2 regions of the Clostridium amazonense genome follow, and region 1 is predicted to be linked to the other one. Evidence: a T-box and tRNA genes for the amino acid it is inferred to sense, from the RefSeq annotation. Region 1 holds a T-box; the other holds one or more tRNA genes.

The links. The T-box of region 1 lies ahead of leuS (leucine--tRNA ligase). A T-box ahead of a tRNA ligase gene usually reads a tRNA of that ligase, here a tRNA-Leu.
Region 2: it has a tRNA-Leu gene. The T-box ahead of leuS (leucine--tRNA ligase) is inferred to sense a tRNA for this amino acid. The anticodon was not compared.

Annotation. Positions count from the first base shown of each region.
Region 1 covers NZ_JBWKMH010000010.1:484,341-501,522, forward strand. The annotation lists gene AC07E4_RS06550 (acyl-CoA dehydratase activase-related protein) at 1-1,659, shown strand, start outside; gene AC07E4_RS06555 (DUF2225 domain-containing protein) at 1,684-2,589, opposite strand; gene yjbM (GTP diphosphokinase) at 2,729-3,523, shown strand; gene leuS (leucine--tRNA ligase) at 3,573-6,008, opposite strand; T-box leader at 6,191-6,391, opposite strand; gene AC07E4_RS06570 (hypothetical protein) at 6,453-6,992, opposite strand; gene AC07E4_RS06575 (J domain-containing protein) at 7,111-7,716, opposite strand; gene AC07E4_RS06580 (DUF5685 family protein) at 7,700-8,581, opposite strand; gene AC07E4_RS06585 (class IV adenylate cyclase) at 8,582-9,130, opposite strand; gene AC07E4_RS06590 (methyl-accepting chemotaxis protein) at 9,407-10,870, shown strand; gene AC07E4_RS06595 (hypothetical protein) at 10,913-11,164, opposite strand; gene AC07E4_RS06600 (nucleoid-associated protein) at 11,397-12,434, opposite strand; gene AC07E4_RS06605 (hypothetical protein) at 12,821-13,093, shown strand; gene fba (class II fructose-1,6-bisphosphate aldolase) at 13,162-14,109, opposite strand; gene AC07E4_RS06615 (DUF4363 family protein) at 14,238-14,618, opposite strand; gene AC07E4_RS06620 (DUF421 domain-containing protein) at 14,648-15,433, opposite strand; gene AC07E4_RS06625 (nucleoside kinase) at 15,650-17,182, shown strand, end outside.
Region 2 covers NZ_JBWKMH010000028.1:18,467-35,648, reverse strand. The annotation lists gene AC07E4_RS11790 (GreA/GreB family elongation factor) at 1-199, shown strand, start outside; gene AC07E4_RS11785 (DUF7507 domain-containing protein) at 288-5,573, opposite strand; gene AC07E4_RS11780 (lytic transglycosylase domain-containing protein) at 6,268-6,825, opposite strand; gene coaE (dephospho-CoA kinase) at 6,812-7,441, opposite strand; gene polA (DNA polymerase I) at 7,428-10,049, opposite strand; gene aroC (chorismate synthase) at 10,042-11,187, opposite strand; gene glsA (glutaminase A) at 11,628-12,542, shown strand; tRNA gene AC07E4_RS11755 (tRNA-Leu) at 13,197-13,278, shown strand; gene AC07E4_RS11750 (hypothetical protein) at 14,021-14,770, opposite strand; gene AC07E4_RS11745 (DUF4883 family protein) at 14,957-15,442, shown strand; gene folK (2-amino-4-hydroxy-6-hydroxymethyldihydropteridine diphosphokinase) at 15,569-16,393, opposite strand; gene folP (dihydropteroate synthase) at 16,439-17,182, opposite strand, start outside.

The DNA.
Region 1 (17,182 bases):
AAGCTTATATCGGGATATGGAATTGTAGTTCTTACAGAAGATTCAATTGCTCATTTAGGACAAGTTGAAAGACCTTTAAGAGTTGTAGATCAATGGATGTACCATTCAAGACTATATGCAGCAGCATCTTTTGTAAGCAATGAATCTAAAATTGAATTAGTCCAATTGAATTCTTTTGGCTGTGGATTAGATGCAGTTACTACTGATCAAGTTCAGGAAATATTAAAAAATAATGATAAAATATATACAAGTATAAAAATAGATGAAGTTAATAATTTAGGAGCAGTTCGTATAAGAATTAGATCATTAAAAGCTGCAATGGAAGAGCGAGAATTAAAGTCAATAGGCTGTTGTAAAAAAACAAAAGTAAAATCTAGACCTATATTTACGAAAGAAATGAGGAAAAGACATACACTTATTGCACCACAAATGTCACCAATGCATTTTGAATTATTACAGGTAGCTTTAAGTTCAAGTGGATATAACTTAGAAGTTCTTCCAGCGGTGGATGAAAGAGCTGTAGATGAAGGATTAAAATATGTAAATAATGATGCTTGTTATCCATCTATAATAGTTATAGGTCAAATAATAAATGCATTGAAATCAGGAAAGTATGATATAAACAATACATCAGTAGTAATTACTCAAACTGGAGGGGGATGTAGAGCTACAAATTATATAGGCTTTTTAAGAAAGGCATTAAAAGATTGTGGAATGGAAAATATACCAGTTATATCATTAAATGCTTGTGGACTTGAGAAAAATCCAGGATTTAAATACTCACTAAAAATGGCGAAAAAAGCAGTGATTGCCCTTATATATGGAGATCTGTTTATGAGATGTACTTTAAAAGTAAGACCTTATGAAAAAATAAAAGGAAGTACAAATGAATTATACAAAATGTGGAATAAAAAAATTAAAAAGCAAATAAAAGAGTATGATTTAAATGGATTAAAAGAAAATATAAAAAATGTTATAAAAGATTTTGATATGTTAGAGATAAATAATTATGATAAGCCTAAGGTTGGATTAGTAGGTGAAATTTTAGTAAAGTTTCATCCAACAGCCAATAATAGGGTAATAGAAATAGTAGAAAATGAAGGTGCTGAAGCAGTAATGCCAGACTTAACAGATTTTTTCTTGTATTGTGCATATAACTCTAAAATCAAATATCAAAATTTAATTGGAAATAAACTAAATGATATTTCAGGACAGGTTGTTATAAGCTTTATTGAATATTATAGAAAGATAATGAAGGAAGAGTTAAATAAGAGCAATAGATTTACAGCACCTAAAGACATTGAATATTTGGGAAAACTTGCAAGCAAAGTTTTATCACTTTGTAATCAAACAGGTGAAGGATGGTTTTTAACTGCTGAAATGCTGGAACTTATAGAGAGCGGAGTAAATAATATAATATGCATGCAACCATTTGCTTGCTTACCTAATCATGTTACTGGAAAAGGAATGATAAAAGCTATAAAAAGAAAATACGAGAGTAGTAATATAATTCCAATAGATTATGATCCTGGTGCAAGTGAAGCCAATCAAATTAATAGGATAAAACTGATGTTATCAGTGGCAAAAAGAAATATGAATAACATAGAAAAAATAACATTAGATGAGGTTGCTGCTAATTTAAATGAAACAAAAAGTTAAGGCTATATTTATAGTCTTAACTTTTTACTCACCAAATAATTTGGAAAAGAACCCTTTATTGGATTTAGTAGAATCCTCATTGCTATCTATATCATCTGTAGAGATTTCGGTACTTTCTTCTTTAGCTGCATTTTGCTGCTCTAAAGTTTCTTTTATGAGATCTCTCTGAGTTCTAGTAAGTTCCTTTAAGTTAGTAGATACACCAGGAGTTGTAATAACTCTTGAAAACCAAGAAAGTGCAGTATCATAATTTTCAAGACGACGATTTAATTCACCAATTAAATACATCAAAAGAAAAGTATTCATTTTATATACAGGCATTGATTCTTTTTCTAAAGCAACATTAAACCCCTCAAGGGATGATTTAAGAAAACTTTTTTCAAGTTCAGAACTGTTATTATCCTCAGATAAGCGATACATCCAAGCAATTTTTAAACAAATCATAGCTTTTGTACTAGATTTACTATTTATATAAGTTGCATTCAAAAGAGCTAACTTATATCTTTCAATAGCTATAGATAAATTATATTCTTTTGGATATGTTCTTGATTTGAATTTTGTTGAAATATTACTTATAACCGATTCTTTTTGTTTCTCCGAAATTTTGTTGAAATCTACCTTTAAAGCTGAATAGCCGCAATGCTCACAAACATAGACATCATAAAAGTAAGGATTTATTGTAGCATATCTTATGAAAAAGTCGGAATCTTTAGATATCATTCTATAAGAATTACTTTTTAAAGCTAGTTGTTTAAATGTAGTTTCACACACAGGACAAACAATAGTTTTTTCATATAGTAATGAAGAAGGTGATGTTTTTTTTGCATCTTCTATAGCTTTTTTTTCTTTTTCATAAAGAGATAAATCTTTTAAATCACTATCCTTAAAACCTACATGTTCAAGTCCAGAGAAAATTTTATTATCAGACATAGTCATTTACCACCTTAAAAATATTAAAAATAAATATTTATTTGATATTTTATACTAATAACATTATATTATATATATATGTATTAACTCAAATTAAATTATTTAATATATAAAGCTAAAATAGTAAAGGGTGAATTAGATGGCAGTAGTGGAGTGGAAAAAGTTTTTAATTCCATATGAACAAGCAGTTGAGGAATTAAAAGTTAAATTTAGAAGCATAAGAAGAGAGCTAAGAAGAAAAAACGAATACTCCCCAATAGAGTTTGTAACAGCAAGAGTAAAGGAAGTTTCTAGTATTTTAGAGAAAGCAAATAAATTTGATATCCCACTTGAAAGAATTGCATATGAAATGGAAGATATAGCTGGCGTTAGAATAATGTGTCAGTTTGTTGATGATATAGATACAGTTGTAGAACTTATTAGACAAAGAAAAGATATGCAGATAATATATGAAAAAGATTATATTACAAATGTTAAAAGTAGTGGGTATAGAAGTTATCATATAATAATAAAATATCCTGTAAATATGGTTGATGGACCAACAGAAATATTAGCAGAATTTCAAATAAGAACATTGGCAATGAATTTCTGGGCAACTGTAGAACATTCATTAAACTATAAATATAAACATGATATTCCTATAGATGTAAAAAGTAAGTTAAAGAACGCAGCAGATGCAGCATTTAAGCTAGATGAGCAAATGATGGATATAAAAGATGAAATAAAAGATGCACAAAAATTATTTGAAGTTAAATCTAGTTTAGTAACAGGGATAGTTGAAAACATACTAACATTATCATCATTAGGAAAGATATCTGAGGCATCTAGATTCTCTGAACAATTAAATAAACTATTAGAAGTAGGGGAAGCGTATGAATTAAATAGCTTATTACAAGAAACAAAGAAAGCTTTAGATAAATATAATAAGAATTAATAAAAAAAGATTAATAGAAATCTATTAATCTTTTTTTATTAAAATTAAATTAGTTAGCAACTATATTAACAAGTCTACCTTTTATAACGATAACTTTTCTTACAGTTTTTCCTTCAAGGTTAGATTTTATAGTTTCATTATTTAAAGAAGCTTCTTTAATGCCTTCTTCATCAAGTGATGTAGAAACATTTATTTTAGCTTTAATTTTTCCGTTAACTTGAATAGCAATTTCTACTTCATCTTTAATTAAGGCTTCTGGTGAGAATTCAGGCCATTTTTCATTAAATACTGAGTAGTTCATACCTAAACATTCCCATTGTTCTTCAGCAAAGTGAGGAGCAAATGGTGCAAGAAGCTTAATGTAGTCTACAAGAACTTCTTTCAAGAAATTTACATTTTTAACTTTTTCATTTAAGTACTTAGATAATGCATTAGTAAACTCCATCATTCTAGCGATTGCAGTATTAAATTGCATCTTATCTCCGTCTTCAGTAACATTTTTAATAGCGAAGTGTCTCCAGTAGTTTAATTCTTTTTCTGGTGCTTCTAGAACTTCTTTATTATTATCTTTGTTTTTTAACTCCGCGATACAATGTTCAAGAATTCTTTCAATTCTTTCAACAAATCTACCAATAGATTTTATTCCATCATCGCTCCAAGCACCACCATCAGTGTAACCGAATCCAAACATTAGATACATTCTAAATACGTCAGCACCAAAATCTTTTATATAATCATCAGGAGAAATAGTATTTCCTTTAGATTTACTCATTTTTAAACCATCTGGTCCTAGGATAAGTCCTTGATGAGTTAAAGATTTAAATGGTTCATCAAAGTTTACATATCCCATATCTCTTAAGGCTTTAGTTATAAATCTTGCATATAGTAAGTGCATACAAGCATGTTCTGGACCACCTACATATTTATCTACAGGAAGCATTTTGTTAGCTCTATCACTATCAAAACATATTTCACCATTTTTATTGTCAGTATATCTTAAATAGTAGAATGAAGAACATACAAAAGTATCTAATGTATCAACTTCTCTTTTTGCAGGACCACCACAACAAGGGCAAGTTGTATTTACAAAGCTTTCACATTTAGCTAATGGAGATTTTCCATCAGGTGTAAATTCAACATCATATGGAAGTTGTACTGGTAAATCTTTTTCAGGTACTGGAACTGTTCCACATTTATCACAATAAATTATTGGAATAGGGGCTCCCCAGTATCTTTGTCTAGAAACTAGCCAGTCTCTTAGTCTAAAGTTTACTTTCTTTTCACCTAATTTTAAAGAACTTAATTTATTAACAATTGCTTCTTTAGCTTCTTCTGATGATAAACCACTAAATTCAGCACTATTTATTAAAGTTCCCTTTTCAGTATATGGAAGCTCGCCACCTTCAATAACTCTTTCAATTGGAAGAGAATATTTTGTAGCAAAAGCAAAATCTCTTTCATCATGTGCTGGAACAGCCATAACAGCCCCAGTTCCATAACTGTTTAAAACATAGTCTCCAATCCAAATAGGTACTTTTTTACCGTTTATAGGGTTTATAGCATAAGAACCAGTAAATACACCAGTTTTTTCCCTAGTTATAGATTGTCTTTCTATATCAGATTGCTTTTTAGCAGCTTCTCTATAATCATCAACAGCTCCTTTGAATTCAGCAGTTGTAAGTTCATCTACTAAATCATTTTCTGGAGCTAAAACTACATAAGTAACTCCAAATAAAGTATCTACTCTTGTTGTAAATACATTAAATTCTATATCCTTACCATCAACTTTAAATAATGCTTCTGAACCAGTAGATTTTCCAATCCAGTGTTTTTGCATAGATTTAGTTTTTTCAGGCCAATCTAACTCATCTATTTTTTCAAGTAATTCATCTGCATAGTCAGTAATTTTTAAGAACCATTGAGTTAAGTTCTTTTTAGTAACTTCACTTTCACATCTTTCACAGAAGCCATCAACTACTTGTTCGTTAGCAAGAACTGTATTACAGCTAGGGCACCAATTAACAGGAGCATTTTTTCTGTAAGCAAGTCCTTTTTCATATAGCTTTAGGAATAACCATTGAGTCCATTTATAATAATCTGGTCTACAAGTTACAACTTCATTTTCCCAGTTAAACATAGCACCCATAGCTTTTAATTGCTTTTCCATAGTAACTATATTTTTTTCAGTAGAATCCATAGGATGAATTCCAGTTTTGATTGCAAAGTTTTCAGCAGGAAGTCCAAAGGCATCAAAACCCATTGGTTGGAATACGTTATATCCTTCCATTCTCTTTATTCTAGCCCATGTGTCAATGGGTCCATAGTTAAACCAGTGCCCAGCATGTAATTGGCTTCCAGAAGGGTATGAGAACATCTCTAAAACATAAAGTTTTTTGTCAAGATTATCATTGTCAAATTTATAAATTTGACTTTCTTCCCATTTTTGTTGCCATTTTTTATCAATTTCAGTATTATAATTTCCCATAAATAATCCTCCTTACATATGTATGGTTTCAACTTATATTTTTAACTTATACTTTTATGAATAAATTCAATAGTTATTCTAATGTTTGCTTTCATAATAAGATAACAATTAATAAGTTAAAGATAGTTTTCCCATTAATTATTTTTATTTTGAGAATATAAAAAAACTTTCATCTCTAAATAAAAAGAGACGAAAGTTATATTTCCGCGGTACCACTCTAATTAGGCAAAAGCCTCACTTGTGTATTATAACGATATAAGACCGTACTTGTTTCTAACAAGTAAGCTCATAGGCAAGTTCATACAAATTAGTTACTACATTTCAGCAAACTGTAGCTCTCTAAAAACTAATATAATACTAATACTCCTAATCAAAGCAATAATTATATTCAATTAATAATAAATTATAATATAATTATTGTGATTTTACAATAATTATATTCAATTATTTCAAATTTTTAATTACTTTCTTGCTTAAATAAGTAATTATTTGAGTAAGAGCATAATCATATATGAAAAATGCAACTTCATATACAATTATAGGTGTAATTAAAAGCACTATATTGTTATTATATGTTATAGAGACTTCAGTTGCAAATAGTGTTTTAAGTAAAAATAAATAAATTATAGCAGAAGTATTAAAGAATAAAAACTTAAGTAAAACTTGTAAATTTTTATTTTTCTTTCCTTCTATAAAATATTTTATGAAGCCATATGAACCAAAAAATAGTAAATACATAATACAAATAGATTTAGTTGGAATTATAAAATAAGATATTGAAGAAACTGCAATATAAACTATAATAGTAGGTTTTACACCTATTGTTAAAATAGAAAGTGGAATAATACTAGATGCAAGAAGTAGGATAAACATAGTATTAAAAGGAACTAAAACAGAAGCATATAAGATAACTAAGCTTAAAGCTACATAAATTCCACCTTTAGTTATATAAGTAGTTTTAGAGTTAATATTTAAATTTCCCATAAAATCACCTCCAACAGATGTTGTTATAATATTAAATTAAAATTATTATTTTTAATAATTTAGAAAAAAGATAAACTATTTAATATTAGTTTATCTTTCAATAATAATAGTATTAAGACTAGAAACAACTTATGCAATCTCCACCCATACATTCACAGCAAGTGTCAAGAGCCCATAGTTTACAAAGGGTATCACAACAACTATCGCCACCACGAGTAGTTGTGTTATAATTGCCTGCATATGCTCTTTGACGCATAGATAATTCATTTAATGTACGTCTATATTCAAAGTTGTTAGGGTCCATTCTACAAGCTTGAGAAATTAAATTATATGCATTATCAAACCAATTTTTCTTAACGTTGACCATTCCCATAAGGAAATACCATTCAGCAGTTCTATTACTAATAGAATTTAGCTTACTTTCAGCACCAGAAATATTGCCTATGTTTAAATCATTTCTAACTGATTGATATGTAGAAAAATCATTACCACTATAGTTTGGATTAGAATTAGTATTGCTACTATTATAAGAATTAGTGTTACCTTTAGTTAGGGCATCATAAGCCTCATTAATTTCTCTCATTTTTTCTTCAGCAAGTTCTCTTAAAGGATTATTATCATATTGATCAGGATGATATTGTTTAGCAAGTTTTCTATAAGCACTTTTTATCTCATCTTGAGAAGCACCTTCTTTAACCCCTAATACTTCATACGGATTTCTCATTTTTTTTACACTCCTTAAATTTAATACTTTCTATCTTTTCCATTAAACCTAGCTCTAGTATATTAGTTAAAAGGTCTTTATTCTTACATAAATCTAAAGCCATTAATGAATCATAAGAGCTTTGGGCACTCATAATTAAATTAAATTCAATTCTATCTCTAATTAAATTTATTAATTCTTCATAAGGAAGATTATCATTATTAAAGCATTTATTTATTGGATTAAACTTATTTTCTTCCATATCTTTCTTTAAATCATCATATGCGTCAATTAAATATATAAATCTTCCTAGATTATATCCTAAATTATATAAGTTATTTTTTAATTTGTCATCATCTACATATTCACATATAATGTATGCAGTTAAATCAGCAAATATATGTGAAATTTCATCAATAGAACTTAGGTTTTCATTATTTTCAATTTGATTTAATAAGTCAAGTTTTTCTTCCATATAATTGAGGATTTTTATATTAGTTGTGTCATCAGTTTTAGTGTATTTTTTTAAGAATATAGATAATATTTTATTTAATTTAGATTCATCATCTTGAACATTATCTAATAATTTAAAGTAAGTTAAAGATATATTGCAAAATGCAGCGTAGTTAAGGGCATCACAATTTACAATTTTAGTTCTTTTTTTTACTGGGTGAGCAATACATTTACTAACGACAAAATCTAAATTTTCATTATTTAAGCTATCGAGTAATATAGCTAAAAATGTCATATCATAATTAAGAGCAAATCGTGGAAGGTTACCAAATTCATTTTTTATAGCAAGGCATAGACCACAATAGTAAGCTTTGAATTTTTCATAATCTTTAACTTTAAGTTCCATTTTACATGGCATTACATATCCAAACATTTATAAACCTTTTAAAGATGATTTATCTTTTAATATTTCATATATAGTTTTTGAGGTTGTATCATTCATTGTATATCCAAGCAAGCCAACAACTTCAATAATTTCATCTTCATAAAGTGATTCTATTTCTATATAAGGAAATGGGCAAAAACTTGGATCATTTATATCAATTTCAATTAAAGTGTTTTTATATTGATAACTTTCTCTAAATTTTTTTATAGATTCAACTAATTCCAAGCCTAAAGAGTTAAAAATTTTTTTGCCTTCATCTCCATTACTAATTTCGACTTCACATTCATCCATGATTTTATATTTTTCTTGACTTAAAAGCTTTTTTGTAGTCATATAGTAAATATTTCTATTTGAAATATGATCAAAAACTTCACGTATTCTAGCATAACCTTTAGCATTTAACATACGTCTGTCAGAAAAATCAAAGATATTATTTACTTGACTTTCTTCTTTAACTTTTGATGCATTTAAATTTTTTAATTTATTCCTTATATCATCAACATTTATGTCTATAATTCTTGTTTCAATTTCGTGCATAAAAAAACCTCCTTAAGTTGCAGTAAGCAATATATATTAGTATTTTCCAAAGAAAAGTAGTTTATTATAATATTGCTATTTAAATTATACATTGAAATCTTAAAATTCAATAGTTAATTATAACATAATTTTAAACTTACAATGCATTTGAAATATTTAACTTATTAATATAAACATATATATTTAACATCTAAGGATAGTAAGTTTAGCATTATGTAAAGGTATAAAAAAATTTATCGATAATTATAAAAATAGTGTCTTAGTGGGAGGAAAAATATGGTATCAGTATTTAAAATAAAAAAACAGGTAGGTTTTATTAAGGCCAGTTTTGAAAAAAGGGATTTAGCTGAAATTGAAGGAATGTTTAATAACTCTAGTGAAGAGGATATAAAATTATTTTCAAAACTAGCTAAATTTATATTGAGAATATCATCTAAGGTAGAAAAACTTATAAAGGGTATTTTAGGTTTATCAACTAAAATAAGTAATTTTAATGTTCAATTATTACATTATTCAAGAGAATTAGAAAAGACATCAAATACACTTAAAGATTCATCACATAATCTAGTTTCAGTAATACAAGAAACTGGTGCTGGTGTAAACGAATTATCAAATGCCATTGAAAATAATGCTAAATCTTTAGAAAATATAATAAATAAAACTGATTGTTTAAAAGATATATTAAATTCAAGTAATACTGCTCTTGATGACATATTAAATTTAAACAAGGAAGTGTCTAATAATTCTTCAGTAATGGAGAAAAATATGAATGAGTTAAATGGCATAGTAAATGATATGAGAAGTATTTTAAATGGAATACATGATATAGCAGACAATACTAATTTATTAGCATTAAATGCTAGTATAGAAGCTGCAAGAGCAGGTGAAAATGGAAAAGGGTTTGCTGTAGTTGCTGAAGAGATAAGAAGTTTATCAGAAAATACAACGAATCAATTGGCAGTTATGCAAGAATTTGTTAATAAAATAGAATCATCTTCATTGAAAAACTATGAAAGTGTAAATTCTACTGTAGAGTTTATAAATAAATTAGAGACCCATACCGTGAACATAGCTAATTCATTTAATGAAAGTAATGATGCTGTTAAATCAGTTATAGAAAATGTAGAGGATGTTGCTAATAATATGGAAGAGGTTAGTTCGATAGGTGAACAGATAAATGAAGCGGTGACATCAATTATAAAAGATAGTGAGATTTTAGAGTCAATGTCAGAGAATGTTAGAGAAAAATCTGTAATGATAAAAAATATGGGAAATGAATTAGAAAGTATAGAAGAGTTAGTAGATTCTTTAGCTAAGTTAAGCGGTGAAATAGGTAGTGAAGAATATTTTATGATATCTAATGATGATTTTATATATAACATAGATATGGCTATATCAGCACATGAAGGGTGGACTGAAAAACTTAAAAATATGGGAGCTAACATGACTGTAGAGCCACTTCAAATGGATGGGACTAAATGTGGGTTTGGACATTTTTATAATTCAGTATTACCATCTAATAAGGATATATTAACTATTTGGAAAAATATTGATGGAATTCACAAAGAACTGCATAGTATAGGTCATAGTGTAGAAAAAGCTATAGAGAAAAATGATAAACAATTAGTAAATAGTGAAATATATAGAGCAGAAAATTTATCACATGAAATAATAGGAATGTTGCAAGAAATAAAAAATATAATTATAAATTTAAAAAAAGAAAATCAAACAGTTTTTTAAAAAAATAAAAGTGCTAATTTTTAGCACTTTTATTTTACATAATTAATAAAGTTCAAGACTCCAGTTTTCACCATTTTCTAATGTGCCTTCATCAATTACTTGACCAGTATGGTTTATTTGATTATTTGAAATTTTAAAGGTACCATACTTATCGCCTTTAATATTGATTTCATATGAATTGCAATCATTTTCATTTAAAGGCGTTATAGCAAAATGATTACTTTTTAAAACATCAGAGATTAATCCTTTAACTTCTTCATTATTATGATATTGTCCGTTATCTATAGAATACATTAATAGAACCTCCTTTAAGTATAGTTTTAATATTATGAATATTAATATAATTTAACTTATATACCTTAAAATCCTTTAATTATATATAAAAAACATTATAGTAATTTCTAATAATAACTATAGGGATTTTAATAAATAATTTCATACATGTATAGTTTTATTAAAAATGCTATATTTTATACAGTATAAGTTTAAAATATATAAATTAAAAAACTATGAAGAAAAATAAAAGTTATTTTTCTTCATAGTTCATTATATGTTTTAGAATCATATTGATACTTCCATCACCATTACGTTTAATTTCAAAACGCTCAAAATCATGATAAGCTTCTTCAGAAAGATATAAATCCATATCTTTGTCTATCTTCAATCTAATTCGTTTTAATTTTTTATCTACCCATTCTTTATCTATAGCTACATTATCTACAACACCATGTTCTTTAGCAAAGGTTTTAAAGTTTTCTTTAAGTTCTGTATTATCCTTAAAAACTTCATCAGAAAAAGCATTTATGTCAATGTTTTCTTCATTCTTTAGTGATTTTTTTATATGACTTCTAACTTTTTCTTGTTCAGATGCATTTTCTTTTAAATTGTTCTTAGTCCATTTTTCAGCAGCTTTAACAAAATTTTTAGTCATATCTCTTTCATTATCAATTATTCTACAACCTAGATAATTATCAATAAAATAATTTGAACCATAATCCTCAGCATTCTTATTTTTACTTTGTTTATCAATGACCATTAAATCATAGGCATTATCGCTATTTATTGCTTTTATAAAAGCACATTTTTGAATTCTAGAGCTAGAAGATGGAAGGCCGGTAAGTTGAGGTATTATATCTATACCAATTTTATCATCAACATACTCAATAGTATGCATGTAATTCTTAATATAATCCATTTTAAATATCCCTAAAAACAATCCATATTCAGTTGAAAAGCTTACAGTAAGTAAATCACATGATGGAATATTTCCTTTTGAACGCATTAGTATAAATAGCTGTTTAGCTAATTCTTTAGAAACATTTAAAATATTATTTTCACCACTCAAAAATTCTTGAGAAACTTCTTTAACAATATTTCTATCTTCAGTAAAAAATGCATATTTTAATTCTTCATCTTTTAAACAACGTTGAACATGTTTTGCTACAAATGTGTAAGTTTCTTCGTTTAAATCAAGGGCAAATGCATTTAAGATAGGTTCATCACTATTATTATCTAATACATGTATTACTGCATCTAGAATATTAATTTCCTTTATATATTCCAAAAAAATCACCTCATAAATAAAATATTATTTTAAGTTTAATATGTTTTTAAAATCACTTTTAAATTTTATATTAAAAAATTTAAAATGAATGTTTAATATTGATAATTGACAGTTAAGGTAAAAAGTATAAACTTAAATATTAACCATCACTTTTCACTCTTAGTTTTTAATTGGTTTCAACAATGATATCAGAATAAACTGTAAGATTAGTACTATTATTTGAGAAAGACATTACTTTAAATTTGAACTTGAAACTCTATATATTATATCAATAAAAACAAAACAAAGAAATATAAAAAAAAGTATACATATTACAAGTTATGCAATTAACATTTTTATAAAAATATCATACAAATGAAGTATAGAGTTTAGTTTAGGGGTGTGACATGAAAGAGTTTCTTGTATATGTATTCGGAATAAAGAGATTTATATCAATATTATTAACAATAACATTTTGTATATTAGCTGTAAAAGGAAAAGTAACTGGTGATCAATTTGTTACCATATTTGCAGTAATAATATCTTTTTACTTTGGACAATCCACTGCTCGTCAAGCTATCAATGAAAACAAATCAATGATAGATATAGAAGGTGTGAATAAGTTATCAGGAAATGATAAAGTAAAGAATGATGAAAAACAAGATGAGATAGATGGATAAAATTTAAGGATATAAAAAATAAACTCAAAATAATTTAAATTATTTTGAGTTTATTTTTTATATCTATATTAATTCATAGAGTTAGCAGAACCTAAAACTTCATCTATTTTAGCTTCAACTAAAGTTTCTATATTTTTTCTTGATTCACCAAGATATTTTCTTGGATCAAATTGACTTGGATTTTCAGCTAAGTATTTTCTTATACTTCCAGTCATAGCAAGTCTTATATCTGTATCCATGTTTATTTTACAAACTGCCATAGCAGAAGCTTTTCTTAACATTTCTGCAGGAACACCTTTAGCTCCGTTTATTTCTCCACCATTATCATTGCACATTTTTACAAAATTTTGATCAACTGAAGAAGCACCATGTAAAACTATTGGATAATTATGAAAACCAGCTTCTTCTAATTTTTTCGTAATTGTTTCTAATCTATCAAAGTCAAGTTTTGCTTCACCTTTAAATTTGTAAGCACCATGACTTGTTCCTATAGCTATAGCTAAAGAATCAACTCCAGTTCTTTTTACAAAATCAACTGCTTGATCTGGGTCAGTGTAAGTAGCTTCATGTGCAGCAACTTTTACTTCGTCTTCTACACCAGCAAGTTTTCCAAGTTCAGCTTCTACAACAACACCTCTTGCATGAGCATAATCTACAACTTCTTTAGTAAGTTTTACATTTTCTTCATATTCATAGTGAGAACCATCAAACATTACAGATGTAAAACCAACTTCAATACATTTTTTCACTAAATCTAAAGAATCACCATGATCTAGATGCAATGCTATATCAAGACCACTTTCTTTTGCTGCGGCTTCAGCTAATGCCTTTAAATAATCTGGTCTCATATATTTCATAGCTCCACTAGAAACTTGAAGTATAACTGCAGAGTTTTTAGTCTTACATCCATCAACAATTCCTTGAATTATTTCCATGTTATTAATGTTGAAAGCGCCTATAGCGTATTTTCCTTGAAATGCTTTATCAAACATTTTTTTTGTAGTAACTAATGCCATAATAAATCCACCTTTCACTTTAAAAAATATTTATAATATAATACAATTAAGTAGAATAAATATTCTAAAACATATAAATAGTATAACACATAAGGTTAATGTAGTACATTAAATTCGAATCTAAAATTTTAAAAAATATTTCTTAAAGTTATAGATTCTTCATCCTTCATAGACTTAATCAATCCTTTTATACTATGAACAGATGATAAAGAGTGTGTTTTATCTTTTTCATTAACATATTGAGTTAGTTTTAGTATTTCAACATACACATTGTCTAAATGTTGATGCTCTGAAAATAATGATATAAGCTTTATAGAATCTTCATAATCTGTAAGCAATTTCAAAGAATTGACGTAAGCATCATCCCATTTTTCAAAAGCTATAGTTTCTTCTGTTTCAGTAGTCAAATTTAGAAGATAATCACAAGTTTGTACTGTATAGTTAGTAGCAAAAAATATTCCTATTAGCATTATACCAAAAATTGTGAAAGGTAAAATCATTTTTTTCATATTTTCTTAGCTCCCTGTTAATAAAATTATTATTTATTTTTATTATTATTTTTATTTGAAGAAGAATTTTTAACAAAATTTATTAGACTATCCTTAAGTTCATTAGTGCTATTAGCATTAATAGAAGTAAAGGTGTTGTTCTCTTCATTTTTTAATTGAATAAACATTTCGTTTTTGTCATATACAATAGCGACGACAACATCACTAAAGTTTATAATATTTCTTTTATTTAATTGTGATTTAAGCCATTTTTCATCTTTTTTTAATTCTTTTAAATTATATTTATTTACTATTCCATCACTTATAACAACTAAAGGAAGAGGGTTATCAGCAAGTGTAATATTAAGTTGCTTAGCTGTTAAAGGTGATACAGTTTCCTTAGGCATTACAGAAATATTTCCATTAGTTTCTAAAATGGCGTAGTGAATTTCAGCTAAATTGAAATATCCATTTAGTCGTAATTCTTCCATTAAGTCATCTAAATTAAAACGCTGATTTCTAAGTTCATCCATATCAACTCTACCATCTTTAATTAAAATGCTAGGTTCACCATTGAAAAGTGTTCTAAATTTTTCGCTTTTAAGTTGGATAAAGGATGTTAAAACTTGAAGCATTACAATAGTTATTATCGGTACAATAGAATTAGTTAGTGGTATTCCATTGTTCTCCATAGGTAAAACACCAAGTTCAGAAATCATAAGAGCTGTTACTAAATCAAAAGGTTCAAGTTGACCTAGTTCTCTTTTTCCCATTATTCTCATCATGAATAAAAGAAAAAAATAAAGTATTAAAGTTCTAATTACTGAAATAAGCAAAAAAATCACCTCTTAAAATAAAAATAGAAATATAAAACATGTCTAAAACTTAGTCTGTGAATAAAACAAAAAAATATAACAAAAAGTTATAAATGTTATTAGAATTGCATAAAATTTATATTTAAAAGGTTGTTTTTATAAAATGCATTTTATAAGATACAAAAAATAGAAATTCTTATATAATAATATTAACTCAGAATTAGGGGGATATTTATTATGATTAAAATAAATGTAATATCTAACAATAAAACTATAGATATAGAAAAAAATACTACTGCATATGACCTTATAAAAAACAATGAATTAGAGCAAAATATACCTATCACATTATGTAGAATAAATGGTAAATTGTCAGAATTGGGCACAATAATCGATGAAAATAGTGAATTTGAAGTAGTAGATATAAAAGATAAATTTGGAATGGCAACTTACACAAGAACACTTCAATTTGTGCTTATTAAAGCGACTTTAGAATTATTTAAAGATGCTAAAATAACTATAGAACACTCTTTAAGTAAAGGATTATTTGGAGAGATAACTAAAGAACCTAAACTAGATATTGATGATATATATTTAATAAAGGAAAAGATGAATGAAATAATACAAAAGGATATAAGAATAAATAAGGTTTCAATTGATGTTAAAGAAGCTTTAAAGATATTTGAAAAGTATGGAATGGAGGACAAAATACGTCTTTTAAAATCAAGAAATTTAAGTAAAGTAAGTTTATATGAAATGGATGGTCAATATGACTATTTTTATGGTCCTATGGCATATTCTACAGGAGTTTTAAAAACTTTTGATTTAATATATTATGAACCAGGATTTATATTAAGATTTCCAACAATTGAAGAACCATTTAAAATTCCAAAATTTGAAAATCATAAAAAGCTTGCAAGTATATTTTATGAAGCTGAAAAATGGGGGGAATTGGTAGGCGTCAGTGATGTTGGTGCCTTGAATGAAAATGTAGAAATGGGCGAATTTGTAAACTTAATAAGAATTTGTGAAGCTTTACATGAAAAAAAAATTGCGTCTATAGCAGATGAAATTAGCTCCAATAAAAATGTGAATATTGTGTTAATTGCAGGGCCGTCATCTTCAGGTAAAACAACATTCTCTAAAAGATTAAGTATACAATTACAAGTTAATGGAGTTGTGCCAACACCTATATCGTTAGATGATTATTTTGTAAATCGAGAAAGAACACCACGAGATGAATTTGGAGAATACGACTTTGAATCTATATATGCACTAGATTTAGAACTATTTAATATTCATTTGAAAAAGTTATTAAGTGGAGAAGAAGTAGAAATTCCATCTTATAGTTTTAAATTAGGAAAAAGGGAATGGTTAGGAAGAAAAATGAAACTTCCAAAGAACGGAGTTTTAATTGTAGAAGGTATCCATGGTTTAAATGAAATGTTAACATCTTCAATTGAAAAAGAAAGAAAATTTAAAATTTATATTAGCCCATTGACACAACTTAACTTAGATGACCATAATAGAATAGCAACGACAGATATTAGAATAATAAGAAGAATTGTTAGGGATTATCTTTCAAGAGGATACGATGCGGAAAACACATTAAAAATGTGGCCATCTATAAGACGTGGAGAAGAAAAAAACATCTTTATATTTCAAGAAAATGTAGATGCAATGTTTAACTCAGCGCTTATGTATGAATTATGCATTTTGAAAAAGTTTGCATTAGAAGAACTTTTAAAAATAAATGAAAATAGCAAAGTA
Region 2 (17,182 bases), on a different contig from region 1:
AGCTAAAATTAAATTTGTTGATACTGAGGATGAAGATATTATAACACTTGTAACTACACTAGATGCATCTCCTGAAGATATGTGTATAAGCATAGAATCTGATTTAGGTAAAGCTTTATCTGGTAAAAAAGCTGGAGATATAGTTGAAGTTACTGCTCCTGGAGAAAATTATTCAATAGAAATATTAGAAATACTTTAAAGTTTTTTATATTATAATTTATAAACAATTAGTCTATAATCATAATATTTTCAAATAAAAAAGTGAGTATACTACTCACTTTTCTATTTTATTTACAACAACCTAAACATGATTTTATTAAAACAGTATTATTTATAAATACATTCCTATTATCTAATTTATTAAAATATATATCTTCTATAAATCCTTCAATTTTTACATTGTTATCCTCGGCATAATTAGATAATACTATAAATGTTGAAAATGGTATATTATAATGAGCTGAATGAACAGATTGACTTTTACATAATGCAGTATATTCAACTACTTCAGTTAATACTCCATGAACAATCAACTTATAACCTCCTAATTTCTGACCTTCATTAGATTCACCATTAGAAGTTTCTACTACATACTTATTTATTATCTCTATTTCACCCTTAACATTTAATATTCCCTCTATATCTGGCTTTTGTAATGGTATTTGAATTACTTTTTCTACACTAAATTGTTTAAAATTTGATATTCCAACATCTACTATTGTACTTGAGCTTTTACTTATGCTCTTTTCTAATTTATTAATATTTTCTTTTAATATATAATTAAATTTAACACTAGCTTTGTTAATTATTTGTTGTTTGCAATTAGATTTAATTACTTTTACAGTATACTTAATTATAACTTCATCACCTTTTTTTATATCCCCTATATTAACTCCTTCTCTAATATTAATATTATTAATAACTTTTCCATCTATAGAAAAACTACCTTCTATTACTTCAACTTCAAATGGTAAATCATCTTTAAATATTACATTGTAAGCATCTAAAGTTCCTGTATTCTTTAATATTACTGTATAAGTTATATTATCTTTTAGAACTACAAATTTTTCATCTGCAGTTTTTTCAATATCTATATTGGCTATTTCCGGATATATTTCAACTTGATTACTAGATGATATACCTGTTTCTGAATTTTCGCCTGGTAACTTAAATCCATATTTTGCTTTTGATATATTAGTTATTGGTACTATTTCATTAGATATAACCTTTGCTTTAAAAGTTATTGTAACACTTTCACCTGGTTTTAATACTCCTATATCTATACCTGATATAATACCTGATTGTAAATCTTCAACTCCATTTACAGTTACTGTTCCATATATAAACTCTAAGCTTGAACTCAATATATCTGAAATAGTAATTGGATTAACATCTACATCGCCTAAAGTTATATCTCCTGTATTTTCAGCAAATAACGTATATGTGACTATATCTCCTACTACAACATACTTTTTGTCTACACTCTTAATTAAAGTTAACTGTGGATTAAAAACTTGAACACCAGTATTATCAGTAGCTATCTTATTTATTTTATTGGGATCTGTTTCAGAGTTTACAGTTACCTTAGCTGTTCCTACTATAATATTTTTAAATATTTCATTTAAATCAGAAATTACTTTAACTTCTATTTCAACAGTTTTATTTTCACCTATACTTATATTTCCAATATCAATTCCTGTTTTTAAATCTCCAGTAATAACCACTCCATTTAACTTTATGCTTAAAACTTGAAATTCTAATGGTAAGTCATCTTTAATAATAAAATTATTTATTTCTATATTTCCTGTGTTTTTAATCTCAATGGTATATACAAATATTTCTCCAACCTTAACTGAGCTTTTATTTGAAATTTTGCTTATTGTAAAATTAGGATTATATACATTAATTTTATTTTCATTACTAGTTGAATTTCCATTAAAATTATTTTTAGATACTATATAATTAAACTTTGAAATTGAAATATTAGTTATAACCCCACTTTTAGGAATAGATGTTACTTTTGTATCAAATGATATTATTTTTTCTTCTCCAATTTCTAAATTACCAATATTAACTCCAGTTAATATACTTTGATTTGAAGGTATATTATTTATAGTTAACTTTCCTTCATAATTTAAATTTGATGATAATTCATCACTAACTATGACATTTTGTAATAAAACTTCTCCAGCATTAATTGCCTTTATTGAATACCTTATGGTATTTCCAACTAAAGCTTTAACTTTATCAGATGATTTAACTAAAGTTAAGTTTGCTTTTATTACATGTATATTAACTTTATTTGTGACAATTTTACTTTTAATTGGTGGAAGATTATCATTAACTCTATACTCATAATTTATCTCTGCATCATTTGTTAAAACACTTGGAGCACTTTGCAATACCTTCACTTTAAAAGTTGTAGTAATAGTTTCACCTGGCGCAATGCTACCAACATTTATTCCTAAATTTGGATTTTGCAAAGGTTCTAATTCACCATTGATAGTAACTGTACCTGATATAAATTCTGTTCCTTCTGGAACAATATCATTTACAATTGTATTAATAACACTTACATTTCCTGTGTTTTTCAAATTTATAGTATAAGTTATTATATCTCCTGGTGTTGTAACTATTTTATCTGATGACTTTTCTGCATTTTGTGGCAATATTTCACCATGGTTAACCTTTGTATATACAGTGTTTGTATAGCCACTTCCACTTACTGAATTAGGGTTAGATGGATTAACTGTGTAGGTATATTTTATATATGCAGTATTTGGGATTGGGTTTGGCACTGGAATTTTATCTACTTTCACTGAGTAACTCAAAATTATTTTTTGATTAGGCAAAATTCCATTTGTAATATTAATTCCACTAGATGGACTTCCAGTTATAGGAACATTTGATACTAAACTTCCCTCAATATAAATTGTTCCATTAGGAATAGCGTCTGATATTACAACATTGTTAGCAATTGTATTACCTGTATTATTAACATTAATTGTGTAAGTTATTTCTTCTCCTATATCTGCATATTGTTTATCTACAGATTTAACTAAATTCCCTGATGATACTAAATCTGCATATACAACCTTTATATCAACTGATGAAGTGTTATTATTTGGATTAGGATCCTTTGTTGTACTACTTACCTTAGCTGTATTTGTAACTATACCTAATGCAGAATTAGTTATAGTTCCTCTAATAAGAATGGTTTTTGATTCATTTACTATTAACGTTCCTATATTATAAGGACTTATCCATACGCTCCAATCAGTTCCTCCATTCGTAGAAAATTCAACATTGGATATTTCTTTTGGTACTACATCCTCTATAATTACATCTTGTGCATTTGATGGTCCACTATTGTTAATAACTAAGGTATAAACTACTGTATTTCCTCTATTTACAAAACTATTATTTACTGTTTTTTTAATACTTATATCCGCTAAAGAATTTATAGGTGTTCCAATTGTATCAGTATTATTATTTTGATTTGGATCTTTTGTTGTGCTGCTTACTGTAGCTGTATTTTGTAAAATTCCAGTTACATCCTTAGGCACTATACCTCTTATTAAAACTACCTTAGATTCATTATCTTGTAATGTTCCTAAATTTAAACTTCCTTTCCATGGTAACCAATTTAATGAACCCTCTAACATATATTCAGGATTTTCTAGTATTACAGCATCTTTAAGTTTAACACCTTGTGAGTATGATGGACCTAAATTTGATATAACTATAGTGTAGGTCAACATTTCTCCTGATACTATCGGACTAGGGCTTGCTGTCTTTTTAACAGTTATATCAGCCAAAGTATCTACTACAGTTGTTGATTTTGATGTATTATTATCTGGACTAGGATCTGGTGTTGTTGATTTAGCAGTAGCTGTATTTTCTATATTTTCTATACATGATGAGTTTACATTTCCTCTTATTTGTACATTTATTTCAGGTGCTTCTGCTTCTATATTCCCTAAATTAATTTTATTTTGAAGCCATGGCTTCCATGGTAATATTCCATTAATTAAATATTCTGGATTTAATATACATTGTGGAACTATATCTTCTAATATTACTTCCTGTGCATTTGATGGTCCTAAATTCATTATTTCTATATTATACGTTAATAAGTCCCCTGCAATTACTGGATTAGGATTACCTGTTTTCTTCACAATTATATCTGCTAATGTGTTTACTTTTGTGGTTGTTGTGGAAGTATTATTATCAGGATTTGGATCTGGTGTTGTTGAGGCTATCTTTGCTGTATTAATTATATTTTCTATACAAGATTTATTTACAGTCCCCCTTATTTGTACATTTATATCTTTTGCTCCATAAATTAATGTTCTTAATGTTATTCCATTTTGAGGCCATGGTTTCCATGGTAATACTCCATCAATTGAATACTCTGGATTTAATATACAGGATGGAATTGTATCACTCAATATTACATTTTGAGCATTATCCGGGCCTTGATTAGTTATAACTATTGTATAATTAATATTATTTCCTGCAATTACAGGATTAGGATTTGCCGTTTTTATTATTCTTAAATCAGCTTTTTTAGGTGTGTTAGTTATTGTATATTTTATTATATCACCAAGTTGTAATGTTACTGATTCTGGTAACTGTGTTATTGGAGGTATTTGTCCACCATTAGATAAATTGATAACAGATATTGTTTGATTATAATCTGTTAATGAATTTTCACTTTCTAAACTCATTGACTCATCTATTGTATAAGTATTATTAACTTTACCAAATACATTTGCTGTCTCTATTTGTATTCCATTTGAATTTCCTGTTGTGGTTACTTTATTATTTGGTATTCCATTTATACTTAAAGTAAATTGATCTAATGGACTTCTTCTTGATGTAATATTTTTTAACACTTCTATTTTATTTATAGCAAAACCAATTGCAATTCCTTGTCTTCCGCCTCCTCCAATAGATGAACTTATAACTCTTACATTAATATCAGTTGCATTTTTTGTTACAATGACAGGTGCTGAAACAATATACCCACTTGTACCTTCTTCTTTAAATATATTTGTTCCAATTCCACTAATTGCTGGTGTAGTTGCTATACCTCCACCTACTGGTGGTATATTTATTAATAAATCCCAAACACCTTGATTAGTAGTATATATAATACCTTCTTCCAAATTTGTAGTTTCTCCATCAGCTAAAATAACAGAGTAATTGGGAATGTTCATTCCTTCTTTATCCAAAACTTTTATATTAAAAATCCTTAACTCAGTTACTCTATTATTAAAATTACCATTTGGCTCATATAAAACTACATTTCCATTAATCCCTGTATACCCTGTATTTCCAAAAGCTGCTCCTCCTGATGTTGGTGATGGTGTTGCTACAAATGATCTTCCCCCTAATGCAATTGCAGTATTGGTTAAATCAAACTTAACTGTTGAACCATCTAATAATGTGGCAGTTATATCAGTTATTGTTTCACCTGGATTTATAGTAAAATTTCCAAAATTAACCCATCCAATACCACCTGCACTCGGTGAATTTCCACCAGGATTTGCATAAACTAATGATGCCATAAAAGTTCCCCTCCTCAATAAAATTTTATTAAAATCTATATAAATAAAACTTTTCTCTATGAGCTATTTTCTAAAAATATCACAATATAGTATATTCACAATTAAATCTTTGTTGATTTTTGAGCAGTTCTATTTTCTATTTATTCAAGAAATTATATAAGGTTATCTCGCATTTATATTTTCAAAATTTAAGTCTATAGGGTTCCAAATTCAAAATAACAAATTTATCAATTGAAAAACTTTTTTCTTTCATCAAGAAACAGGAATTATTTAAATTAGTATTTCTTTAAAAATTGATTTAGAAACTCTTATTAATTTGTTTTTTATTTTCAAGACCTGAACCCAAGGACGAGTTCAGCGACTGCCTAGACAGGACGTCGTGTGAACTAAATTTAGAAATATGCAATTCAAAATATACTAGAATTTAATTACATAGCTCTGAATTCAGTTCACTTATAGCCGTTTAGTCTTGGAAATAAAATGGCAAATTCATTAGAGTATCTTTGAAATTTTTATGAATAACGTTTTAAATAATTTCTGTTTCCGTTACTACTACCATTCTCATTTAATATTTGAATAATTTCATTTTTTAGCTTGGAACCCTATAACATTTATTAGATTTTTAAATTATAAAACCTAAAATAAAACTAGACTATTACACAATTAAAATACTTAACTTTGTAATAGTCTAGTTTTATTTCAAATCATACAATTCTTTATAGATTTTATAATTTCTATTTACTTTTTTTACATATCTTTTTGTTTCATTAAATGGAATTAAGTGTAAATTTTCTCCATCCTTTGAGTATTCATCATTTTTTAACCACTTTTGAACATTTCCTCTACCACCATTGTATGCAGCCATCATGAGCTCAATATTACCATTAAACTCTACACTTAAGTTGTCTAAATACCAACATCCCATTCTTATATTAATTTCTGGATTATATAGCATATCATAAGTTATATCATCCATTCCAATTTGAGAAGCTATCCAATCTGCAGTATCTGGCATTATTTGCATTAATCCATATGCACCTTTATGAGATATTGCATCTTCATCAAAATTACTTTCTGCTTTAATTACAGCTGCAACTAAGTTAGGGTCCACATTATATTTGGTAGAATAAGTCATTATGTATGCCTCATATTTAAGTGGATATATTCTTTTAAGCAAAAAGTCTTTATTTAAAAATATAATAATTACTAAAACAAACAAAATAATTTTTATTAATGCCTTAAATCTCTTCATTTTTCCCCCTCAAATATATTTCAGTTAAAATAGAATCTAATTGAGTTTTAGCAAATTGTATATCTTTACTATTATCAATTATATAATCAGCAAATTTAATTTTTTTCTTTATTGGCAGTTGACTATTTATCCTCTTTTTTACTTCAATTTCACTTTGTAAATCCCTTTTCATAACTCGTTCAATTTGAATTTTTTCATCCACTACTACTAAAACTACAATATCCATATCATATTGTAAATTATTTTCTATCAAAGTTGGTGCATCTACTATACAAATTTTTTCCATATTTTCTTTGCACTTTTTTATTTTATCAAAAATTTCTCTTTTAATATAGGGTATTATTATATTTTCTAAATCTTTTTTAAGTTTTTTACTGGAAAATACATATGCCCCTAATTTTTTTCTGTTTAAAGTTCCATCTTCATAAAAATATTCTTTTCCAAATGCTTGTTCTATTTCTAAAAGAATTTCAGGATAAATACTTAAAACGTCTCTTGAGATTTTATCGGCATCAATAACTGTTATATTTTTTTGTACTAGCATATTGGAAATGGTACTTTTACCACTTCCAATACCTCCAGTAAGTCCAACTACTATAGTTTTATTTGGCGTCATACCAACTATCCCCTATATTTATATCAACTTCTAGGGGAACATCCAAAGTTAATACTTTTTCCATCTCATTTTTCACTAATTCTTTCACTACTTCAAGTTCATCTTTATATACATTTAAAATAAGTTCATCATGAACTTGTAATATAAGTGTACTCTTAAGCTTTCTGTTTTTAAGTTCTTTATATACATTAACCATAGAAAGTTTAATTATATCTGCAGCACTTCCTTGAATTGGTGCATTCATTGCTAGTCTTTTTCCAAGGGCTTTTAATATTTTATTTGAAGACATTATTTCTGGTATAAATCTTCTTCTATTTAAAATAGTTGTTACATAGCTTTTATTCTCTGCTTCACTAATTATGTTATCTATATATTCTTTTACCTTTGGATATCTTGCTAAATAAATATCTATATACTCTTTTGCTTCTTTTCTTGTTATATTCAAATCTTGAGCTAAACTAAAATCACCAATACCATATACAATTCCAAAGTTTACTGCTTTTGCATTGCTTCTCATTTGAGGTGTAACATCTTCTATATTAACATTAAAAACCTCTGAAGCTGTAGTTGTGTGTATATCATTATGTTTTTTGAAAGCATTTATTAAATTTTCATCATCTGCTATATGTGCAAGAACTCTAAGTTCAATTTGAGAATAGTCTGCTGATAATAAAACACTCTCTTCATTATGAGGAATAAATACTTTTCTTATTTTTCTTCCCATTTCATATTTTATAGGTATATTTTGAAGATTAGGTTCTGTACTTGAAAGCCTTCCAGTAGTTGTAACTGTTTGATTAAAACTTGAATGTATTCTTGAATCTGAATCAATAACTGGTTTCAATCCTTCAACATAAGTAGAATATAATTTCGCTAGTTGTCTATAATAAACAATTTTATCTATTATAGGATGTTTATCTTTTAATGCATCTAATACTTCTGCATTAGTTGAATATCCTGTTTTTGTTTTTTTAATAACTGGTAGATCTAACTTTTCAAATAATATTTTTCCTAATTGTTTAGGTGAATTTATATTAAACTCTTCTCCTGCAAGTTCATATATTTCACTAGTGTAATCATCTAATTCTTTCTTAAAACTTACCCCTAATTCATAAAGAGAATCTTTGTCTATTGTAAAACCTTCACATTCCATATTTGATATAGCTTTAGTTAGAGGTTGCTCAACATCATATAGAAGCTCTTCCATATTTAATTCTTCTATCTTTTCTTTTTCTTTTATATATACATCTTCTAATTTAGATAATAATATCATTTGAACTTTATCATCATCTTCTTTGATTTCTTCCATAAGCAAGTTTGAAATTAATGTTTTCAAACTATATTCTGACTTTGATGAATCTATTAAATAAGCTGCTATTTCAGTGTCAAATTTAATACCATTAAGTTCTATACCATCTTTACTTAATGCTGTGTAAAGACTTTTTACTCCATGAGATATCTTATCTATATTCTCATTTTCAAAAAACTTCTTTAATACTTTTACAGTTTTTTCTTTGTCATCTTCTTTTATTTTAGATAACCTAATTAAATAAAGTTGTTCTTTTATCTTTATATATATTTCATTTATATAAATTTTAGAATAAAACTTATCATCTTTTACACTAAAAGTAAAAAACACTTTTTCATTTATTTCACTTAAAATATTTTCTAACTTATCAATATTATCTACAACTTCAAATTCAACATTTTGAGATTTTGCATTTTCTTCACTAGGCATTTCTGATTCTAATCTTGCTATTTGGTTTTTCATTTGAAGTTTATAAAATAATTCTTTTAATCCTTTAATATCATATTCTTTTTTAGATTTTATTTCTTCTAAATTTATTTCAACAGGTGCATTTTTTACTATAGTTGCTAATTTTTTACTAAAAATTGCTTGTTCACTATATTCTAATAAATTTTCTTTAAGTTTTTTACCACTTACTTTATCTAAGTTTTGAAGTAAATTTTCGATACTCTTATATTCCTTTATAAGCTTAAATGCAGTTTTTTCTCCTATACCAGGTACACCTGGTATATTATCTGATTTATCTCCCATAAGCCCTTTAACATCAATAAATTCATCTGGTGTAACTCCAAAATCTTCAATCATTCTATTTCTATCATAAATTTCTTTCTCAGTTACACCTTTTTTATTTATAACTACTTTTATATTGTCAGTAGCAAGCTGTAATGCATCTCTATCTCCTGTAACAATATATACTTCCATACTATTATTTTCTGCAAAGTTTGCTAATGTTCCTATTAAATCATCTGCTTCATATCCATCTAGTTCAAAAATATTTATAGCCATTTTATTAAGCATTTCTCTTACTATAGGAAATTGCATTTTTAATTCATCTGGCATATGCTTTCTTCCTGCTTTATACTCTTCAAAAGCTTCATGTCTAAAAGTTGGCTTTGATCTATCAAAAGTTGTTACTATATAATCTGGCTCTATTTCATCAATCATTTTAAATAACATATTTGAAAAACCATAAATTGCTCCAGTAAATAGCCCTTCCGAATTAGATAAATTTGGCATAGCATAAAATGCTCTGTACATTAGACTATGTCCATCTAAAATAAGTAGTTTTTCCTTACTCACGTATAATCACCTCATTTTTTAAAATCATTTCCTTTAGTTTTTTAAAATCATCATTAGGGTAAACCTTTAATATTTCATTTAATATTTCAAATGCTAATATATTTTCAATTACAATGGATGCAGGTACTACTCCGCAAACATCAGATCGTTCATATCTTGTTGTAACATTTTTTCTATTTTTCAAATCTACTGATTTTATATCTAACTTTACTGATGGTATAGGTTTCATAAAAGCTTTAACTCTTATATTTTCACCATTGGAAACACCAGCCTCAATGCCACCACCACTATTGGACTTTCTTTTTATAGTGTCTTCGTCAAAATATATTTCATCTATATAGTCACTTCCAAGAAACTTTTCTTTGCTTAAAGCATCGCCAATTTCTATACTTTTAATTCCTTGAAGTGACATTATTGCCATACTTAAAATCCCATCTAATTTTCTATCATAATGAGCATAACTTCCAATTCCTAACGGCACACCTTTAATTTCTGCAATTATAGTTCCTCCAACAGTGTTTCCTTGTTTTTTGCATATGTCTATAAGATTTTTTATATCTTTTTCTGTGTCCTTATCAAATACTCTAACTTCACTGTTATTAACTTTATCATATACCCTATCATCAAATAAGTTCATATGTACATCTTCGTATTTTCCTATAGATTGAACTTTACTTCTTATTTCTATATTTAAACCTCTTAATATATCTTTACAAACTGCTCCAACGGCAGTTCTTATTGCGGTTTCTCTCGCTGAAGTCCTCTCAATAGAATTTCTAATATCAGAAGTATTATATTTATAAAATCCAACTAAATCACCATGTCCTGGTCTTGGAATTATAATCTTTTCATCTTCTAATGCATCTCTTTCCATGAATTCTTTCCAATTTTCAAAGTCTCTATTAAAAATTACCAACGTTATGGGATTTCCTGTAGTTATATTCCCTCTTATACCTGACCATATTTCCACTTTATCATTTTCTATCTTCATTCTACTTCCACGGCCATACCCACATTGTCTTCTTTTAAGTTCATTATTAATATAATCTAAATCTATCTTAAAATTAGCTGGAATTCCTTCTAATATTGCCACTAACGCTTTTCCATGTGATTCTCCAGCATCTAAAAATCTTATCATTTTAATATTCCCTTTCTAAAATTTAAAACTTCTAATAAATCATATATTGTAATAGTTTATTATAGCATTCCTACATATTATTAACAATGTTCTATTAAATAATATGTGCCTTTATATTAAATTTAAACAAAATGTACTATTAATGTACTATTTTCGTCGAAATTTTAATTTTCATAATTGTATTAATATACCATATTATAAATTTTATTATATAAATTTATTCATATAATAAAAATCTTTCATTGCAATTTTTTATTCATGTATATTATAATAAGAATGTACGAATTTTCTTAAAGATTTTTTTGTTTATAAATTTCGTACTTGGGAATGCTTTCCATGAAAAGCTATTCATAAGATATTTTTTTGCTTTTATTTTAGTACTACTTAATATTATTAAATTTTTATAAAATACATTACAACAAAGGAGAGTGCACATTCTTATGAAAAGAATTTTAGATAACATAATAAATGATAGTAGAGACTCAGCCAATACAGGAAAAGTTGCAGATTACATACCTGAACTTGCAAAAGCTAACCCGCAAGCTCTAGGAATTTGTGTTACAACTCTTGATGGAAAAGAATATTACGCAGGAGATTACGATACAAAATTCACTATTCAAAGTATTTCAAAAGTTATTACATTAATGGTTGCTATTTTAGAAAATGGAGCTGAGTATGTATTTTCTAAGGTAGGTATGGAACCTACAGAACTTGCATTTAACTCAATAACTAATTTAGAAACAAGCCCTCAAAAGCGCCCATTAAATCCAATGATAAATGCTGGTGCTATTGCAGTCACTTCTTTACTTAATGGAAAAACTCCTGAGGATAAAATTAACACAATCCTTAATTTAACTCGTAAAATTTGTGAAAACGATTCTATCGCTATAAATGAAGAAGTTTACAGAAGTGAAAAAGCTACTGGCAATAGAAATAGAGCTTTAGCATATTATATGAAAAGCAATGGAATTTTTGATGGTGACATAGAGGAAATTTTGGATGTTTATTTCAAAGCTTGCTCTATGGAAGTAACTTGTAGAGATTTAGCAAGAATTGGTGCAATGCTTGCTAATGATGGCGTTCTTATAAGTGGAGAAAGAATTGTTTCAAGAGATATATGTAGAATTATAAAAACTATAATGGTTACTTGTGGTATGTATGATGCTTCTGGTAAATTTGCTGTACATATTGGAATTCCTGCAAAAAGCGGAGTTGGTGGTGGAATAATGGCTGCTGTTCCTAGAAGAATGGGAATAGGTCTTGTAGGTCCAGCACTAGATTCTAAAGGAAATAGTTCTGGCGGTCTTAAAGCTTTAGAATTATTATCTAGAGAATTTGATTTAAGTATATTTTAAATATATAGTTTTTACTAACATCTGTAAAAATCAAAGCAATCACAGTTTTCAATTTTGTAACTGTGATTGTTTTTATATATAGGGTTCCAAGTTCAAATTCAAAGTAATCTCTTTCTTAAATGATACTATTAAGCTTACAATTTATTGCTATTTTTATATTTGAAACCAAGTAAGAGTTAAGAGTGATGGTGAATATCCCGGGGATTGAAATCCCCACTACAATGTTTTATTTGTACTTCAAATAAAATCAGTATAATATTTATCCATAAAAAGTTCATTTTGGAGAATAAATTCCCCATCATAATATTCTTACTAATCATAGTTTTAATAGTAACTATCATTATTACTTTGGATATTTTATAAAGCTAAATTTTTATATTGTGTTTAAATAATTTGCTTTGCAAATCTAATAAAAATTCATTTTTTAAAATTGGATCTCCAATTTTTACATTCACTTTCAACTTTCAATTTTTCATTTTCAATTAAATTAATTAGAATTCCCAAATGAAACAAAAATAATTGTACTTTTCAACTTGTTTCTCTATATAATTATATATATGAAAAATTTTTCATCTAATTTTAAAGGAAAATATTGAAAAGTTATTGATTTTATTATTGCATTATGTTAAAATAATTTTTGTCAGGTTGTGACATGCTAGTGTGGCGGAATGGCAGACGCATTCGACTCAAAATCGAACGGGAAACCGTACGAGTTCGACTCTCGTCACTAGTACCATATAAGATCATGAATTTATATTCATGATCTTATTTTTTTATATAAAATCACTAACTTCCTATAATATATAATTATATAAAAAAATCCCTTGAATAATAGTACTATTTTATAAGTAAATGTTATTAATAACATCCTCTCTCATTTATGTATTATAATTTAATTATTTAAAGTAAATATATTTTTTTCCTTTTTATTAAATTTAAATTTATTTTTATATTTTTTCATCTATTTTGTATCATTTCTTAATACATCCTCATATGTTATATTATCAAAATAAATTTTATCAAAGTAAAAGTAAATTTTTAACATCAAAGTTTAAGCTTAATATTTAACTTGCAAAATTTACTTTTAAATTTATAAAGTGAGGTTTTTTAGAAATGACAAATCAATATAATTTCTATATATGCTCTGATGATGACTGTCAAGGTTGTTCAAATTGCTCAAATAATTGCAACAACAACAATAATAATTGTAACAATTCATGTAATAACAATAATAATTGTAATAACTCATGTAATAATAACTGCTGTGATGATTGTTTTTGGAATCCGTTTTTTTGGTTATTTTTCTGGTAATAGTTTAAAAACTCAATTATAAATTTATTTAAAGTCCTTATAAGTATATATGACATAAACTACTAAAGTTAGTTGTTTAATTTTATAACACCCTATGTATATTTAACATTCTTACCTTATAATTCATAAAAATAGAAGGGCTCCTCCCTTCTATTTTTTGTACAAAGTTAATCTGCATTCTCACTTTTATCATTATTAACTTTTTCTATTTTCTTTGTGCTTTCTTCATCATTATTACTTTTGTTATTCTTCTTAACGAATTCATCATCATTTTCAATTTTATTTATATTAGATTTATTAACCTCTAAATTAATTCTTCTTTCTAATCCGTTTATTCCTTTTGTAAGTTTTCTAATATGTTTGTTTACATATGAATTTTCATTTGAATTTGCTTCTACGTATAGACTTTCACTTTTCCTATTTTTTAAATAACCTAACTCTACCTTTAAATTTGCTTTAGTTGATTTTAATATCTTAGCATTGTCTAAGTGATTATTTGATTCCATTAATTCAATAAGGGAACCTGAAACTATAACACCATCTCTTTCTTCATCCTTGTGTTCATTTTTCACTTTTTCTTTAATTTTATTTTCAGCCTTTTCTCGCTCTTTCTCTTTTTCCATAATTTGAGCATTACAAATTTCTTGTTCTATTTTCATTATTTCTTCATTTACGGATTTTAACTTTTCTTTTAATTCTTCTGGTTCCAGTCCCTTTTCTTGTAATTCTTGTTTTTTCTTCAATAAATTTTCTTTCACTTTGTTTAAATTTTCTATAATGTTATTATTATTTTTAGTATTAATCTTAATAGATTGTGTATTCTTTTGTTCATTGTTCATTTTGTTGTTTTCATTATTATATTTCATACCAAAGCTTGTGTAATTGTTTAAACTTAAATCTACTGACCTAATATTCATAAATCTTCACCTCTATCTATTCTTTCGTATATATCTATCCTAAGTTTATATATCACTTTAAAAACATAACCTTATATTTAAATTTGTAATAAACATGAACTATTTTTCATAAGTTATTATATAATCTTTAGATAAAATATTTTAAAGACTATTAAATAAACTTTACTAAGGAGTTGATTTTTTATTATGTATAAAAGGCTTACTGCTATCATTCTTATATTATTCATAACATTAGGACTTACAGGTTGTTCTTCTGATTTAAAATTTATTTTTAAAAAGGAAAAACTCTCTTATAATTTTTACACTGACCAATTAATTAATTCGTACATAAAAAATCCACCATTAGAAGTATATGTTTTTGATGTAAATATGTACAAGCAAATAAATTTATCTCAAGATCAAAGTTTTGATATATTAAAATTTGTAAATTCTTTAAAACCTGAATATTGTAATCCTGATATAAAAAATTCTATTGGAGATAAAAAATCAATATACAAAGTTTTTATATCTTTTGCAGATACTAAGTATGCTATAAACATATATGATGAAAATTATATCTCCATTTCACCTTGGGATGGTTCATTAGACAAGGATTATGTGGATATGAAGGATATCCCTCTTTCTCTAAATTTATATGGATTATGTAAATACTATGTAGAAAATAACAGATAACTTTAAATTTAATATAGCAGTAGATTTTTTATACTAATGTTCATATTTATGTTATATTTTTAAAAAGTTTAAATTTCTATACAGTAAAGAATCAGCATTATAATTTATAATGCTGATTCTTTATGTTTATTTACTCTTTTGCAATAAATTGTCTCTTAGTTCAACAACTCTCTTATTTAAGATAGGATGTACTTTATATGGTACTATATCACATAAAGGATCTAACACAAAAATCCTTTCTTCCATTCTTGGATGTGGTATTATTATATCTTTTTCGTAACTTACAATATCATCATAAAATATTATATCTAAATCTAAAGTTCTTGGTCCATATTTTATTATTCTTTCTCTTTTCATTTCTAACTCTACATCTAATAAATATCTCATTAATTTTTTAGGACTTAATATAGTTTTTACTTTTATTGCCGTATTCAAAAATTTATCCTGAGCTTCATATCCCCATGGCTCTGTTTCATAATAATTTGCTATTTCCAATATTTTTGTATGATTAGAATTATTTATAGAACTAAATGCATCTAATATATTTTTCTTTTTATCTCCCATATTGCTTCCTACAGCTATTATAGCTTCATGCCAAGTTCTTTCCATTTTTATTGAGACATAGTCTAAGTGTTTTTTTACCGGAGCCCATGGCTTCTTAAGTTCTAATCTTACAGTTTTTATTTCATCATATTTAAACATTATAAATTTAATTAATTCTTCACTTGCTTTTTCTATAAGATCATAACTTTTTCTTGTAAATTCTTTCTCTATTTCATCACATAATATACCATAGTGTACTGTATTATTTAAATCATCATCATTACCAGCTTTGCTTAAATCTAAATCAACTTCCATAGTTAAAATAAATTTTTGTCCTAAACTCTTTTCTTCCTCAAAATATCCATGGTTCGCAAAAACCTCTAAATCCTTTATATATATTTTGTCCATTCAAACACCTCTTGCTAATTGTCTTGTCATTTTATAATTTTTCTACTATTTACATTTTAGTATAGCTTCTGTCATCATAGCAGTACGTTTATTAGCTTTAACATCATGAACTCTAACAAATTCACACCCGCTCATAATTCCCATAACAGTAGTTACCATAGTACCTTCTACTCTATCTTTAGGTTCTTCTATATTTAAAGCTTTCCCTATAAATGATTTTCTTGATGTTCCCAATAAAACTGGATAACCCATTTCTTTTATTTTTTTAAGATTTTTCATAACTACAAGATTATCTTCATAAGTTTTAGCAAATCCTATACCTGGATCTAAAATTATATTTTCTTTTTTTACACCATTTTTTATTGCTATATCTATGCTTTTTTGTAAATCCACAATCATATCTTCTATTATATCATTGTAATTCTTATCTTCTCTATTATGCATTAAGCAACATGGCACATTATATTTTCCTGCAACTTCTGCAATGTATTCATCTTTCTTAAATCCCCAAACATCATTTATAAGCGATGCTCCATTTTTTATTGCTTCTTCTGCAACTTTTCCCTTATATGTATCTACCGAAATTGGAATGTCACTAACTTCTCTTATCGCTTTTATAATCGGTATAACTCTTTCAAGTTCTTCTTCTAAACCTACTGATTTATGTCCTGGTCTTGTAGATTCTCCACCTATGTCTATTATGTCTACACCTTCTTCAATCATCTCTAATGCCCTTTTAACAGCGTTTTCTATGGTATTATAATTTCCTCCATCCGAAAATGAATCTGG